2 regions of the Psychrobacillus sp. FSL K6-2843 genome follow, and region 1 is predicted to be linked to the other one. Evidence: a T-box and tRNA genes for the amino acid it is inferred to sense, from the RefSeq annotation. Region 1 holds a T-box; the other holds one or more tRNA genes.

Region 1 (7,636 bases):
AAGAAACTCAGTACGTTTTAGCTTTGGGCTAAACAATACTAAAGAAGAAGCTGTAGAAGCAGCTAACAAAATAAGTAAAATTATTCTTGGATAACTGAAATGAGTGAGTAATGATGAAGAGAAAAGAAGATACAAGAGTTGTAGTCGGTATGTCAGGAGGAGTTGATTCCTCCGTTGCTGCCTATCTTTTAAAAGAACAAGGTTATGATGTAATCGGGATTTTCATGAAAAACTGGGATGATACAGATGAAAATGGAGTTTGTACGGCAACAGAGGATTATGAAGATGTTATTAAAGTATGTAACCAGATTGGTATACCTTATTATGCTGTTAATTTTGAAAAACAATATTGGGATAAAGTATTTTCATATTTCTTAGAGGAATATAAAGCGGGACGAACACCAAATCCTGACGTAATGTGTAACAAAGAAATAAAATTCAAAGCATTTTTAGAGCATGCATTGGCACTTGGGGCTGATTATCTTGCAACGGGTCATTATGCTCAAGTAGAAGTGCGAGACGGCCAAACGAGGATGCTAAGAGGCAGAGATAATAATAAGGACCAGACCTATTTCTTGAACCAATTGAATCAAGAACAGCTTGGAAAGGTTATGTTCCCAATTGGACATTTAGAAAAGAAAAAAGTGCGGGAAATTGCTCTGGAGCAAGGACTTGCGACAGCTACTAAAAAGGATTCCACTGGAATTTGCTTTATAGGTGAGAGAAATTTCAAAGAGTTTCTAAGTCAATATCTACCAGCTAAACAAGGTACGATGGAAACAATGGACGGAAAAGTGATGGGCAAACATGATGGCTTAATGTACTACACTATTGGCCAACGTCATGGCTTAGGTATTGGTGGTTCAGGTGATCCTTGGTTTGTTATAGGAAAAGACTTGAAAAGAAATGTTTTATTAGTTGGACAAAATATCAATAATGATGCTTTGTTCTCTACAAGCCTTACTGCTACTGATTTATCCTTTACAACTACATTAGACAAGCCAGCATCTTTTGATTGCACAGCTAAATTCCGTTATCGTCAAGAAGATGTAGGAGTTCATGTAGAGCTACTGGCTGACAATCGTGTTCGTGTAATATTCGATCAACCAGTTCGTGCGATAACTCCTGGTCAAGCAGTTGTTTTCTATCAAGGGGATGAATGCCTTGGGGGAGCAACAATTGACGAAGTATTTAAAGATGGTCTTAAACTGGATTATGTAGGTTAATGGAGGTAATGGATTTGAATTATAATGAACTAGGAATCCAAGCGATTCAAGAAGAAAATTATGAAAAAGCAGCAGAGTTATTTACAAAAGCAATTGAAGAAAACCCAGAAGAGTCAATTGGTTATATTAATTTTGGCAATTTACTAGCTTCTATGAATGAGAACGAACGTGCGGAGCGTTTCTTTCAAAAAGCAATTACTTTAGACGAAAATGCTGCAACTGCTTACTATAGCTTAGCAAACTTGTATTTTAATGCTGAACGCTATGAAGAGGCTGCCAAGTTATATGAAAAAGCAATTACAAATGGTATAGAAGGCCCGGATGCTTATTTTATGCTTGGTAAAAGCTTTCAAAAAGTGGACCAAACTAAGCTTGCCCTTCCATATCTTCAGAGAGCCTATGAATTGGACTCCCAAGATATTCAGATTAAGCTAACATATGGCATAGCACTTGCAAGTATAGAAATGTTCGATGTGGCAGAACCAATCTTCAAAGAAATTTTAGCATTAGATCCAGAAAATGCAGATGCTCATTACAATATGGGGGTATTATATGCCGTGTCTACTTCAGACACAGAAAGTGCCCTTAAGCATTTGAAAGAAGCTTTTACCATTCAACCAAACTATGATCAAGCAAGATATGTGTACGATATGATTTCTCTACGTAATTAAGAAAAAGTTAGGAGGCGGTTGTGATGACAAAAGAAATGATTAATAATGAAAAGCAATTTATTGCTGGTCGACCAATCGTCTCTATTTTTCATAATCCCCAAAACCTGTTCTCCATCATTAAATTAAAAGTAAAATCAACAAATACCGTATATAAAGAGAAAGAAATAATTGTAACTGGTTATTTTCCTCCATTGGTTTTGGAAGAGGCATATAAATTTACTGGTTATATTAAAAATCATCCTAAGTATGGGGTTCAATTTCAGGTAGAAACTTTTCAAAAAGAAGTTCCTGCTACTGAGACAGGTATAGTCCATTATCTTTCAAGTGATATGTTTCCTGGAATAGGGAGAAAGACTGCTGAGCAGATTGTGAAAAAGCTTGGAGAAAATGCGATCAATCGAATTTTAGATGACCCTTCTGCATTGGATATTATTCCAAGGTTGGCAGAGGAAAAGAAGCAGACAATCAGAGCTACCTTGGAGCAAAATCTAGGCTTGGAAAAAGTAATGATTCAGCTAAATGAATGGGGCTTCGGTCCGCAAATAGCGATGAAAATCTATCAGGTCTATAGAGAAGAAACAATCTCTAAACTAACTGATAATCCATATCGTTTAATAGAGGATGTGGAGGGTGTTGGTTTTGTTCGTGCTGATGAGCTAGGCTATAAGCTTGGCATAAAAGGAAATCATCCGGACCGCATAAAAGCTGCTATCTACCATTTACTTCAATCATCTTCACTGAGTGAGGGACATGTTTTTCAATATGCTGAGCAACTTCTTGAAGACGTTAAAAGAATGCTTGAAAATGCCCAAAGAGAAGAAATCTCTTATGATGCTATAACCAAATGCTGTATTGAACTCGCAGAGGAAAGCCGTATTGTTGGGGAAGTTAACCGATTTTATATTCCTTCTCTATATTTTTCAGAGGTGGGAATCAGTTCGAAAGTGGAAACCTTGTTAACAGAGAAGGACCTTCATCATTTTCCGTTGTCGGAGATTAAAAAGCATTTAGGGGCATTAGAGGAGCGCTTAGGTGTTCAATATGCAAAAACACAAATTAAGGCGATTGAAACAGCTCTGAACTCTACTATAACTCTCTTAACGGGAGGGCCTGGAACCGGGAAAACGACTGTTGTCAGAGGAATCGTAGAGCTCTATGCAGAGCTACATGGACTATCCTTAGATCCAAAACAATGGGCGAAAGAACAAAAGCCGTTTCCTATTGTTTTGGCAGCTCCTACAGGGAGAGCTGCAAAGCGTTTAAGTGAATCGACCGAGCTACCAGCTATGACGATTCATAGACTACTCGGTTTTAATGGGCAAGAAGATAATGATACAGAAGGCAAAGAGATTGAAGGTAGATTAGTAATTATCGATGAGACTTCCATGCTAGACACGTGGCTAGGGCATCAGCTCTTAAAGGCAATCCCCAAAGACGCTCAAGTCATATTTGTAGGTGACCAAGATCAGTTGCCACCTGTTGGTCCGGGTCAGGTATTAAAGGATCTACTGGCTTGTAAAAGGATACCTACAGTGGAGCTTGTCGATATTTATCGTCAATCTGAAGGGTCCTCAATTATTGAGCTAGCACACGAGATGAAAAAAGGAAGTGTGCCTGCAACTCTAACTGCGAAAACTAAGGATCGCTCATTCATCAAGGCTTCTCCGGAACAAATTCCTAAAGTAGTAGAACAAGTCTTGAAAGCAGCATTATCGAAGGGACAATCCATCCGAGAAATTCAGGTTCTAGCTCCTATGTATCGTGGACCGGCTGGGATTGACACGCTAAATAAGATGATTCAAGAAATGGTCAATCCAAATCCAGACGGTACAAGAAAAGAGATGACCTTCGGAGAAACTATTTATCGGATAGGAGATAAAGTACTTCAGCTGGTCAACCAACCAGAAAGTAATGTCTTTAATGGTGATATGGGTGAGGTAGTGGCTCTTTTTAAAGCAAACGAAACAGTGGAAAAGAAAGAGATGCTAGTCGTATCATTTGATGGCAATGAAGTAACATATGAAAAAAATGATTTGAATCAAATTACTCTTGCCTATTGTTGCTCTGTCCATAAGTCACAAGGCAGTGAATTCCAAACGGTTATTATGCCGGTTACTAGAAGCTATATGAAAATGCTTAGACGCAATTTGTTGTATACAGGTATAACAAGAGCAAAAAACTTTTTAATTCTTTGTGGCGATCCGGAAGTTTTTACTTTTGGAGTGAAACGAACGGATGATTTACAGCGTTTAACAACGTTAAAGGAACGTCTTGCGGACGAAGAAACAGTAGAAGATGCAAAATCAATAGCTGAAGAAATAGAAGCAAAAGAAGTTACAAGTCAATCTACGCATGATGATTTAGTCACTACTTATTTATCCTCAGACAATTATCATTCGATTGACCCAATGATTGGCATGAAGGGTATAAATCCCTATCAGTTCTTAGATTCGGATTGACAGAGGACAAATAGTTACTTATAATCAGAATTGTATATATGAAAATGTAGACGGAGAAAGTACTATTGTTAGCTGATTAGAGAAGGGTTCCATGGCTGAAAGAATCCCCAGATTATAACAATTAGGAAAGCTACTTCTGAGTGCAGCTAATACCTGCCGTTTAACCGCGTTAAGGTTTCTTGAGAGACATGGCAGAAATACACTGCTATGTAACTAGGGTGGTACCGCGAAATAATAGCTTTCGTCCCTTTTAGGGATGAGGGCTTTTTTTATTTTATTTTTTTAGGAGGAATGAAAGATGAAACAGTTAACAGGTGCACAAATTAGACAAATGTATTTAGATTTCTTTATCGAAAAAGGCCATACACAAGAGCCTTCAGCGCCACTTGTACCCATTAATGATCCATCATTATTATGGATAAATAGTGGTGTTGCAACTCTAAAAAAATATTTTGATGGACGAGTGATTCCAGATAATCCCCGTATCACCAATGCACAAAAATCAATCCGTACGAATGACATTGAAAATGTGGGAAAGACGGCAAGACACCATACCTTCTTTGAAATGTTAGGGAATTTCTCAATTGGAGAATATTTCAAAAAGGAAGCTATCCACTGGGCGTGGGAATTTCTAACTGATGAAAAATGGATGGCTTTTGAACCCGAAAAACTATCAATTACGATACATCCTGAGGATGAAGAAGCATATGTTATTTGGAGAGATGAGATCGGCATTCCAGAAGAAAGACTTATTCGATTAGAAGGGAATTTCTGGGACATCGGAGAAGGTCCAAGTGGTCCAAACTCCGAAATATTCTATGACCGAGGCGAGTCCTATGGCAATGATATAAATGATCCTGAGCTATATCCAGGAGGAGAAAATGAACGTTATTTAGAAATTTGGAACTTAGTTTTCTCTGAGTTTAACCATAACCCTGATCATACGTACACCCCACTTCCAAAGCAAAACATTGATACAGGCATGGGATTAGAGCGTATGGCTAGTGTGGTGCAAAATGTTCCAACCAACTTCGACACAGATTTATTTATACCTATCATTCGACAAACAGAACAAATTTCTGGAAAAGAATATAGACTAAATAGTGTAGACGACGTTGCATTCAAAGTAATTGCAGATCACATTCGAACTGTTGCTTTTGCGATTGGAGATGGGGCTTTACCTTCAAATGAGGGAAGAGGTTATGTACTTAGAAGGCTACTACGCAGAGCAGTTCGTTTTGCAAAACAGCTAGGAATCGACCAACCATTTTTATTTGAACTAGTGCCTGTAGTAGGAGAAATTATGCAAGATTTCTATCCAGAGGTTACAGAAAAGAAAGATTTTATTATGCGAGTTATTAAAACGGAGGAAGAAAGATTCCACGAAACGTTACATGATGGACTTAGCATTTTAGAAAAGGTTATCGCAGAACAACGAGCTAAGGGAGAATCATTTATTCCTGGTACTACAACCTTCACGTTATATGATACTTATGGCTTTCCTATTGAATTGACCGAAGAATACGCAGAGGAAGCTAATATGACGGTTGACCATGAAGGGTTTAGAGCGGAAATGGAAGCACAGCGTTCTAGAGCACGTGCTGCTCGTCAAAACGTAGATTCCATGCAAGTTCAGTCAGAGGTATTTAGTAACCTTCAAGACGCTAGCGAATTTATAGGCTACGATACTCTTAGTGTAACAACAAAAGTTTCTTCTATAGTTTTGGGGAAAGATCTTGTAAAATCTGCACATGAAGGTGAAGAGGTAAAAGTTATATTAACGCAAACGCCTTTCTATGCTGAAAGTGGTGGGCAGATCGCAGATCATGGTGTAATCGAAAATGATAACTTCCGAGGCTTTGTAAAAGATGTCCAAAAGGCTCCAAACGGACAGAATCTTCATACTGTAGTAATTGAATCAGGAGAAATGATTGTTGAAGCAGAGGTTGTGGCAACAGTGGACCAAAAGCTAAGAGGACTGACGATTAAAAATCACTCTGCTACACATATTTTGCATCAAGCACTAAAAGATGTGTTAGGAAGCCATGTAAACCAAGCGGGCTCATACGTTGGACCCGACCGACTTAGATTTGACTTTTCTCACTTTGGACAAGTTACAAAGGAAGAACTTGAAACAATTGAGCGTATAGTTAACGAGAAGGTGTGGGATAATATTCCGGTAGTAACTGGCTACCATAATATCGATGAAGCTAAAAGTATGGGAGCAATGGCTCTTTTTGGTGAAAAATACGGGGATATAGTTAGAGTCGTTCAGATGGGAACTTATTCTTTAGAGCTTTGCGGTGGTGTACATGTTAAAAATACATCAGAAATTGGCTACTTCAAAATTCTCTCTGAAAGCGGTATTGGAGCAGGAACACGACGAATTGAAGCTGTTACTGGAAAAGGCGCATTTGAGGTTGTCAAGGAAGAGGAACAACTTCTTTCGGAAGCAGCATCATTATTGAAAGCTCAGCCAAAGGATATAGTTATGAAGGTTTCCCAACTACTATTAGATTTAAAAAACATACAACGAGAAAATGAATCCTTATCTGCAAAAATTGCAAATAGTGAAGCAGCATCTGTGTTATCATCAGCACAAACAATTAACAATGTTACCGTGTTATCTGTTAAAGTAGAAGCAAAAGATAACAATCAACTGCGACAAATGATGGATGATCTAAAACAAAAAATGGATAAATCTGTAATAGTTCTAGGAGCAGTGGATGGGGAAAAAGTGATGATTTCTGCAGGCGTGACAAAAGATTTAGTGGGCGGGAACTACCACGCTGGAAATATCGTCAAACTATTAGCAGAACAATGTGGCGGTAAAGGTGGGGGACGTCCAGACTTCGCAATGGCTGGGGCTAAAGACGCAAGCCAACTTGAAACCGCACTTAACTCAGTTTACGAATATATCAAATCAGTTTAAACTTATCCGAAAATAGGGTATACTTAACAAATAACTAAGCAAACTTCATTACCAAATTGAAAGCGAGGTGCTGATCATGAGCTCATTTGATAAAACAATGAAATTTAATTTCCCAGAGGAATCGATGGAACAAGAAGTAAAACATGTGATGCTTCAGGTCCACTCTGCGTTAGAGGAAAAAGGGTATAACTCTATCAATCAAATTGTTGGCTATTTACTTTCTGGTGATCCAGCTTATATTCCTCGCCATCAAGATGCTCGAAATATGATCCGTAAATTAGAACGTGATGAAATTTTAGAGGAGTTAGTCAAGTTCTATATTAAAAAGAATAATGAGGCGTAATTATG
Region 2 (7,636 bases), 420 kb from region 1:
ATGTATCTCTTTCTATTCTCAAGTTTTCAAAAGCCGCCGCGCTGTCTTGCTCTTCCGTAATAAGATGGATGCTTACAAATGCCTGGTCATCCCGAATGACTAATTGGAATGTAGCCACAGCAAAAAAACTGGAAGGAAAGCTATTCCACTCCGAGGATATCTTGTTGGCAGGATCGAATGAGAATCCACCAAATAGGATTGGAGATACGTCCGCTTTTTCTATTAAAGAGCATGCACACAACTCTTCCCATTTTTGTGCTATATCCTGATATCTATTTTTTTCTAAATCATTAGCCAGTACATAAGCATGTCCAAGTCCAACCAGTGTGAAGGTTTTCTCTTTGTTTTGCCAAAAGAAACGTTTCCCTTTATAGCAATCCTCTCCGGCTTCAAAAAAGGCGTGAGCGGACATTCTAGATACTTCTATTGTTTCCGTATAAAAACGTAATGTTGTTTTATTTTGCCCGGTGGTGTTCGGCATATATATGACCTCCGTATAAATTACCTGCTGTTAAATTTCTTGTTTTATTACTCTACCCTTTATCATACAACTTTCTCCGCGTTTCGGCACACATTTCGCTACAAATGTATGCTAAAATTGATGTTGAGTCTTTTAAAGGAGAGAAATTTATATGTCACAGGAACTACAAGCTGATAAAGGCTGGCGTATATGGTGGAAGTTGACAAGACCACATACATTAACTGCCTCCTTTGCCCCAGTATTTTTAGGTACAATGATTGCACTTTACTACGTAAATATTGATTGGCTATTATTCTTAGCAATGCTAATTGCATGTTTATTTATCCAGGCAGCTACAAATATGTTTAACGAGTACTATGACTTTGTTAGGGGGCTCGATAGCGAAGAATCAATTGGTATCGGTGGTGCTATTGTTCGTAATGGGGTTAAACCAAAAACAGTACTTCAATTAGCCTTAGCATTATATATCCTTGCAGCGATATTAGGTATATATATTTGCTCCCAATCGTCTTGGTTATTATTGATTGTTGGAGCTGTTTGTATGCTTATTGGTTACCTTTATACTGGTGGACCTTACCCAATAGCGTATACACCATTCGGTGAACTATTTAGCGGTGTTGTCATGGGAATGTTTATCGTATTAATTGCTACATACATTCAGGTTGGTTCAATACCAAACTTTGCCTTATTCCTATCCATCCCTAGTACTCTACTTGTTGCTGCTATTATGCTTTCCAATAATATTCGCGATATAGTTGAGGATACAAAAGGTGGTAGAAAGACGATGGCCATTCTCATTGGTAGAGATAGTGCTATTAATGTGTTAGCCTTATTTTTCATCGTTTCTTATGTATGGATCATTCTATTGGTAATTCTACAGATTATCACCCCTTGGGCACTACTAGTCCTATTAAGTGCTAAGAAACCTTTAGATGCTATAAAACTATTTAAAGCAAAAGAAAATCATCTTGAAGTTGGATTAGCAATGAAGAATACTGCACTCACCAACACGATTTTTGTATTTCTTTTAGGTATAGGGTTATTGCTCGGCTTTATAATTTAACAGTCAGTCAGGAAGTTTAATAGCTTCCTGGCTTTTTTATTTTTTGCTATGTGAATGGGAAAATGATTTATTATAATTTGGAACACATGGCCAGCCACTAAAATTGGTTAGTATGAATTTGCTATTTATGTGATGATTAAGGCTTGAAAAGAGTTACCTAGCGAAGCAGGATAATGTAAGCAGAATTCAGTGTGTAGAAACCTGTTAAGAAATGTTCTTGTGAGTATTAATGAACAAAGTGTGATGAGGTTATAGTAGAGTGGGAATTATAGATGGACAAAAGAACAAAGAAGAAAGTGTATAAATACATAACTCATGATTTGATACCAATAAGTAAAACTTAGAAATGGAATTGTTTTATGAAATCGGTCCTTTCACTCCGTATTAATAAGTAGCATTTACAGAACAAAGGACAAAACATTAATACTCTAAAAACACCTGCGCAACTCTATCTTTTCAAAACAAAAAAGACAACCACCTAAGTGATTGTCTTTTTTTAAGTTATGACCCCTACGGGATTCGAACCCGTGTTACCGCCGTGAAAGGGCGGTGTCTTAACCGCTTGACCAAGGGGCCTTATATATGGCGGAGAAGGAGGGATTTGAACCCTCGCGCCGGTTGCCCGACCTACACCCTTAGCAGGGGCGCCTCTTCAGCCACTTGAGTACTTCCCCATATATATGGCTCCGAAGGTAGGACTCGAACCTACGACCGATCGGTTAACAGCCGATTGCTCTACCACTGAGCTACTTCGGAATAATGGTGGGCCTAAATGGACTCGAACCATCGACCTCACGCTTATCAGGCGTGCGCTCTAACCAGCTGAGCTATAGGCCCATTAATTGGAGCGGGTGAAGAGAATCGAACTCTCATCATCAGCTTGGAAGGCTGAGGTTTTACCACTAAACTACACCCGCTTGATAAAATGGTGGCTCAGGACGGAATCGAACCGCCGACACAAGGATTTTCAGTCCTTTGCTCTACCGACTGAGCTACTGAGCCTCTTCGATTTACACTAAGCTGCGCTTCTCTTTGTCAGCTTCACTCACTCATTAAGTCACATACTTTAGTATGCTCCTTCGTTCGTTCGATTGCTTCCTAGATTTGCTTGCTTATCCTAAATCTCTAAGTTGTTGAAAAATAAATGGCGGTCCCGACCGGGATCGAACCGGCGATCTCCTGCGTGACAGGCAGGCATGTTAACCGCTACACCACGGGACCATTTGGTTGCGGGGACAGGATTTGAACCTGTGACCTTCGGGTTATGAGCCCGACGAGCTACCGAACTGCTCCACCCCGCGACAATAAGAAAGTGTTGAAATTTAAATCAACTGTGCATTTAGTGAGTTTTACGTCCTCCACGCTTCGCTTGCGTCGACGTTATGTATAATATTTTTCCACTAACAATAAGATGGAGGAGGAAGAGGGATTCGAACCCCCGCGCGGTATGACCCGCCTGTCGGTTTTCAAGACCGATCCCTTCAGCCAGACTTGGGTATTCCTCCTAAATATTATGTTGGTGGACCTTGCAGGACTCGAACCTGCGACCGGACGGTTATGAGCCGTCTGCTCTAACCAACTGAGCTAAAGGTCCTTAAGATGGCGGCAGAGGGAGTCGAACCCACGACCTTTCGGGTATGAACCGAATGCTCTAGCCAGCTGAGCTACGCCGCCAGGAAATTTAAAATTAAATTGGTGGAGCCTAGCGGGATCGAACCGCTGACCTCCTGCGTGCAAGGCAGGCGCTCTCCCAGCTGAGCTAAGGCCCCAAATTTATTAATTAACTGGTCGGGAAGACAGGATTCGAACCTGCGACCCCTTGGTCCCAAACCAAGTGCTCTACCAAGCTGAGCTACTTCCCGTATATATGGCGCGCCCGGCAGGAGTCGAACCCACAACCTTCTGATCCGTAGTCAGACGCTCTATCCAATTGAGCTACGGGCGCTAATGTTTCATAAAAGTGGTGCCGAGGACCGGAATCGAACCGGTACGGTAGTCACCTACCGCAGGATTTTAAGTCCTGTGCGTCTGCCAGTTCCGCCACCCCGGCACTTTGATGAATCTTTGGAGCGGAAGACGAGGTTCGAACTCGCGACCCCCACCTTGGCAAGGTGGTGTTCTACCACTGAACTACTTCCGCTCGGTTATTAAATTAAATGGTGCGGGTGAAGGGAGTCGAACCCCCACGCCTTGCGGCGCTAGATCCTAAGTCTAGTGCGTCTGCCAGTTCCGCCACACCCGCATATTTATATCACAAAAAGTGAATGAGCCATGTAGGATTCGAACCTACGACCCTCTGATTAAAAGTCAGATGCTCTACCAACTGAGCTAATGGCTCAAAAAATGGTGCCGGAGAAAGGACTTGAACCCTCAACCTACTGATTACAAGTCAGTTGCTCTACCAGTTGAGCTACTCCGGCAGGAGTAAAGTTATGGTGGAGGATGACGGGCTCGAACCGCCGACCCTCTGCTTGTAAGGCAGATGCTCTCCCAGCTGAGCTAATCCTCCTGGGTATTAAAATGTATTTCTATGTATTTTTATTGCAAGCCCAGCGACGTCCTACTCTTGCAGGGGGAGACCCCCAACTACCATTGGCGCTGAAGAGCTTAACTTCCGTGTTCGGTATGGGAACGGGTGTGACCTCTTCGCCATCATCACTAGACTTGAATAATTATTTGAAAGACAAGTTCTATTATATCAACTATGTAGATTATTACAAGTGTTTTTTTAATAAAAATTTATTCTTTCAAAACTGAATAAACTGACATCTTAGAAACAAACAATTTGGTTAAGTCCTCGATCGATTAGTATTCGTCAGCTGCACGTGTCGCCACGCTTCCACCCCGAACCTATCTACCTCATCGTCTTTGAGGGATCTTACTTACTTGCGTAATGGGAAATCTCATCTTGAGGGGGGCTTCGTGCTTAGATGCTTTCAGCACTTATCCCGTCCACACATAGCTACCCAGCGATGCCCTTGGCAGAACAACTGGTACACCAGCGGTGTGTCCATCCCGGTCCTCTCGTACTAAGGACAGCTCCTCTCAAATTTCCTACGCCCACGACGGATAGGGACCGAACTGTCTCACGACGTTCTGAACCCAGCTCGCGTACCGCTTTAATGGGCGAACAGCCCAACCCTTGGGACCGACTACAGCCCCAGGATGCGATGAGCCGACATCGAGGTGCCAAACCTCCCCGTCGATGTGGACTCTTGGGGGAGATAAGCCTGTTATCCCCGGGGTAGCTTTTATCCGTTGAGCGATGGCCCTTCCATGCGGAACCACCGGATCACTAAGCCCGTCTTTCGACCCTGCTCGACTTGTAGGTCTCGCAGTCAAGCTCCCTTCTGCCTTTACACTCTTCGAATGATTTCCAACCATTCTGAGGGAACCTTTGGGCGCCTCCGTTACACTTTAGGAGGCGACCGCCCCAGTCAAACTGCCCGCCTGACACTGTCTCCTACCCGGGTTACGGGTATGGGTTAGAATTTCAATACAACCAGGGTAGTATCCCACCGACGCCTCCTCCGAAGCTGGCGCTCCGGGCTCTAAGGCTCCTACCTATCCTGTACAAGTTGCACCAAAATTCAATATCAAGCTACAGTAAAGCTCCACGGGGTCTTTCCGTCCTGTCGCGGGTAACCTGCATCTTCACAGGTACTATAATTTCACCGAGTCTCTCGTTGAGACAGTGCCCAGATCGTTACGCCTTTCGTGCGGGTCGGAACTTACCCGACAAGGAATTTCGCTACCTTAGGACCGTTATAGTTACGGCCGCCGTTTACTGGGGCTTCAATTCGCACCTTCGCTTGCGCTAAGCACTCCTCTTAACCTTCCAGCACCGGGCAGGCGTCAGCCCCTATACTTCACCTTACGGTTTTGCAGAGACCTGTGTTTTTGCTAAACAGTCGCCTGGGCCTATTCACTGCGGCTCTTCTAGGCTATACACCCAAAAGAGCACCCCTTCTCCCGAAGTTACGGGGTCATTTTGCCGAGTTCCTTAACGAGAGTTCTCTCGCTCACCTTAGGATTCTCTCCTCGACTACCTGTGTCGGTTTGCGGTACGGGCACCTCCCACCTCGTTAGAGGCTTTTCTTGGCAGTGTGAAATCAGGAACTTCGGACTAAGTCCTCGCCATCACAGCTCAATGTTACAGAGTGCGGATTTGCCTACACTCACACCTCACTGCTTGGACGTGCATAACCAACAGCACGCTTACCCTATCCTACTGCGTCCCCCCATCACTCAAACGGTGGGGTGGTGGTACAGGAATATCAACCTGTTGTCCATCGTCTACGCCTATCGGCCTCGACTTAGGTCCCGACTAACCCTGAGCGGACGAGCCTTCCTCAGGAAACCTTAGTCATACGGTGGATGGGATTCTCACCCATCTTTCGCTACTCATACCGGCATTCTCACTTCTAAGCGCTCCACCAGTCCTTCCGGTCTGACTTCAACGCCCTTAGAACGCTCTCCTACCACTGATACCAAAGGTATCAATCCACAGCTTCGGTGATTTGTTTAGCCCCGATACATTTTCGGCGCAGCGTCACTCGACCAGTGAGCTATTACGCACTCTTTAAATGATGGCTGCTTCTAAGCCAACATCCTGGTTGTCTAAGCAACGCCACATCCTTTTCCACTTAACAAATACTTTGGGACCTTAGCTGGTGGTCTGGGCTGTTTCCCTCTTGACTACGGATCTTATCACTCGCAGTCTGACTCCCAAACATAAATCATTGGCATTCGGAGTTTGTCTGAATTCGGTAACCCGGGATGGGCCCCTAGTCCAAACAGTGCTCTACCTCCAAGATTCTAACGTTTGAGGCTAGCCCTAAAGCTATTTCGGAGAGAACCAGCTATCTCCAGGTTCGATTGGAATTTCTCCGCTACCCACACCTCATCCCCGCACTTTTCAACGTGCGTGGGTTCGGACCTCCAGTAAGTGTTACCTTACCTTCATCCTGGACATGGGTAGATCACCTGGTTTCGGGTCTACGACCACATACTCATTCGCCCTATTCAGACTCGCTTTCGCTGCGGCTCCGTCTTCTCAACTTAACCTCGCATGTAATCGTAACTCGCCGGTTCATTCTACAAAAGGCACGCCATCACCCGTTAACGGGCTTTGACTATTTGTAGGCACACGGTTTCAGGGTCTATTTCACTCCCCTTCCGGGGTGCTTTTCACCTTTCCCTCACGGTACTGGTTCACTATCGGTCACTAGGTAGTATTTAGCCTTGGGAGATGGTCCTCCCGGATTCCGACGGAATTTCACGTGTTCCGCCGTACTCAGGATACACTCTGGAGGGAATGAATTTTGGACTACGGGGCTTTTACCCTATCCTGCGGACCTTTCCAGGTCGCTTCATCTAACTCATTCTTTTGTAACTCCGTATAGAGTGTCCTACAACCCCAAGAGGCAAGCCTCTTGGTTTGGGCTCTTCCCGTTTCGCTCGCCGCTACTCAGGGAATCGAATTTTCTTTCTCTTCCTCCAGGTACTTAGATGTTTCAGTTCCCTGGGTGTGTCTCAGATGCGCTATGTATTCACGCAAATGTACTGCCCCATTACGGGCAGTGGGTTTCCCCATTCGGAAATCTCCGGATCGAAGCTCACTTACAGCTCCCCGAAGCATATCGGTGTTAGTGCCGTCCTTCGTCGACTCCTAGTGCCAAGGCATCCACCGTGCGCCCTTATTAACTTAACCTAAAAGTTAAAAGTACTACACTTGCAATCACGTAAGTGATCACAATTTGAATATCTTGCGTTTGTTTCTTTTTTTGATGTCGTTTTATCCAGTTTTCAAAGAACAAAGGGCTTGTTCCTTTGCGACGAGTAATCGCAGGAGCAAGTATAAATGTTCATCATAAAAATGAACACTCAAAACTGAACTGCAAAACGTTAAGATACAGATAAAGATCTGTATTCCGAATATATCCTTAGAAAGGAGGTGATCCAGCCGCACCTTCCGATACGGCTACCTTGTTACGACTTCACCCCAATCATCTGTCCCACCTTCGGCGGCTGGCTCCCAAAAGGGTTACCCCACCGACTTCGGGTGTTACAAACTCTCGTGGTGTGACGGG

The links. The T-box of region 1 lies ahead of alaS (alanine--tRNA ligase). A T-box ahead of a tRNA ligase gene usually reads a tRNA of that ligase, here a tRNA-Ala.
Region 2: it has a tRNA-Ala gene. The T-box ahead of alaS (alanine--tRNA ligase) is inferred to sense a tRNA for this amino acid. The anticodon was not compared.

The regions. Positions count from the first base shown of each region.
Region 1 covers NZ_CP152021.1:2,428,403-2,436,038, reverse strand. Annotated here, with positions in the region: gene MKY94_RS12360 (cysteine desulfurase family protein) at 1-94, shown strand, start outside; gene mnmA (tRNA 2-thiouridine(34) synthase MnmA) at 111-1,226, shown strand; gene MKY94_RS12350 (tetratricopeptide repeat protein) at 1,241-1,897, shown strand; gene MKY94_RS12345 (ATP-dependent RecD-like DNA helicase) at 1,921-4,356, shown strand; T-box leader at 4,395-4,608, shown strand; gene alaS (alanine--tRNA ligase) at 4,655-7,288, shown strand; gene MKY94_RS12335 (IreB family regulatory phosphoprotein) at 7,365-7,631, shown strand; gene ruvX (Holliday junction resolvase RuvX) at 7,634-7,636, shown strand, end outside.
Region 2 covers NZ_CP152021.1:2,847,731-2,855,366, forward strand. Annotated here, with positions in the region: gene MKY94_RS14355 (isochorismate synthase) at 1-481, opposite strand, end outside; gene MKY94_RS14360 (1,4-dihydroxy-2-naphthoate polyprenyltransferase) at 633-1,544, shown strand; tRNA gene MKY94_RS14365 (tRNA-Glu) at 2,049-2,120, opposite strand; tRNA gene MKY94_RS14370 (tRNA-Ser) at 2,128-2,218, opposite strand; tRNA gene MKY94_RS14375 (tRNA-Asn) at 2,226-2,300, opposite strand; tRNA gene MKY94_RS14380 (tRNA-Ile) at 2,305-2,381, opposite strand; tRNA gene MKY94_RS14385 (tRNA-Gly) at 2,388-2,461, opposite strand; tRNA gene MKY94_RS14390 (tRNA-Phe) at 2,471-2,546, opposite strand; tRNA gene MKY94_RS14395 (tRNA-Asp) at 2,690-2,765, opposite strand; tRNA gene MKY94_RS14400 (tRNA-Met) at 2,769-2,845, opposite strand; tRNA gene MKY94_RS14405 (tRNA-Ser) at 2,957-3,049, opposite strand; tRNA gene MKY94_RS14410 (tRNA-Ile) at 3,062-3,138, opposite strand; tRNA gene MKY94_RS14415 (tRNA-Met) at 3,145-3,218, opposite strand; tRNA gene MKY94_RS14420 (tRNA-Ala) at 3,238-3,313, opposite strand; tRNA gene MKY94_RS14425 (tRNA-Pro) at 3,330-3,406, opposite strand; tRNA gene MKY94_RS14430 (tRNA-Arg) at 3,413-3,489, opposite strand; tRNA gene MKY94_RS14435 (tRNA-Leu) at 3,506-3,594, opposite strand; tRNA gene MKY94_RS14440 (tRNA-Gly) at 3,610-3,684, opposite strand; tRNA gene MKY94_RS14445 (tRNA-Leu) at 3,702-3,786, opposite strand; tRNA gene MKY94_RS14450 (tRNA-Lys) at 3,810-3,882, opposite strand; tRNA gene MKY94_RS14455 (tRNA-Thr) at 3,889-3,964, opposite strand; tRNA gene MKY94_RS14460 (tRNA-Val) at 3,978-4,053, opposite strand; rRNA gene rrf (5S ribosomal RNA) at 4,092-4,207, opposite strand; rRNA gene MKY94_RS14470 (23S ribosomal RNA) at 4,330-7,257, opposite strand; rRNA gene MKY94_RS14475 (16S ribosomal RNA) at 7,494-7,636, opposite strand, start outside.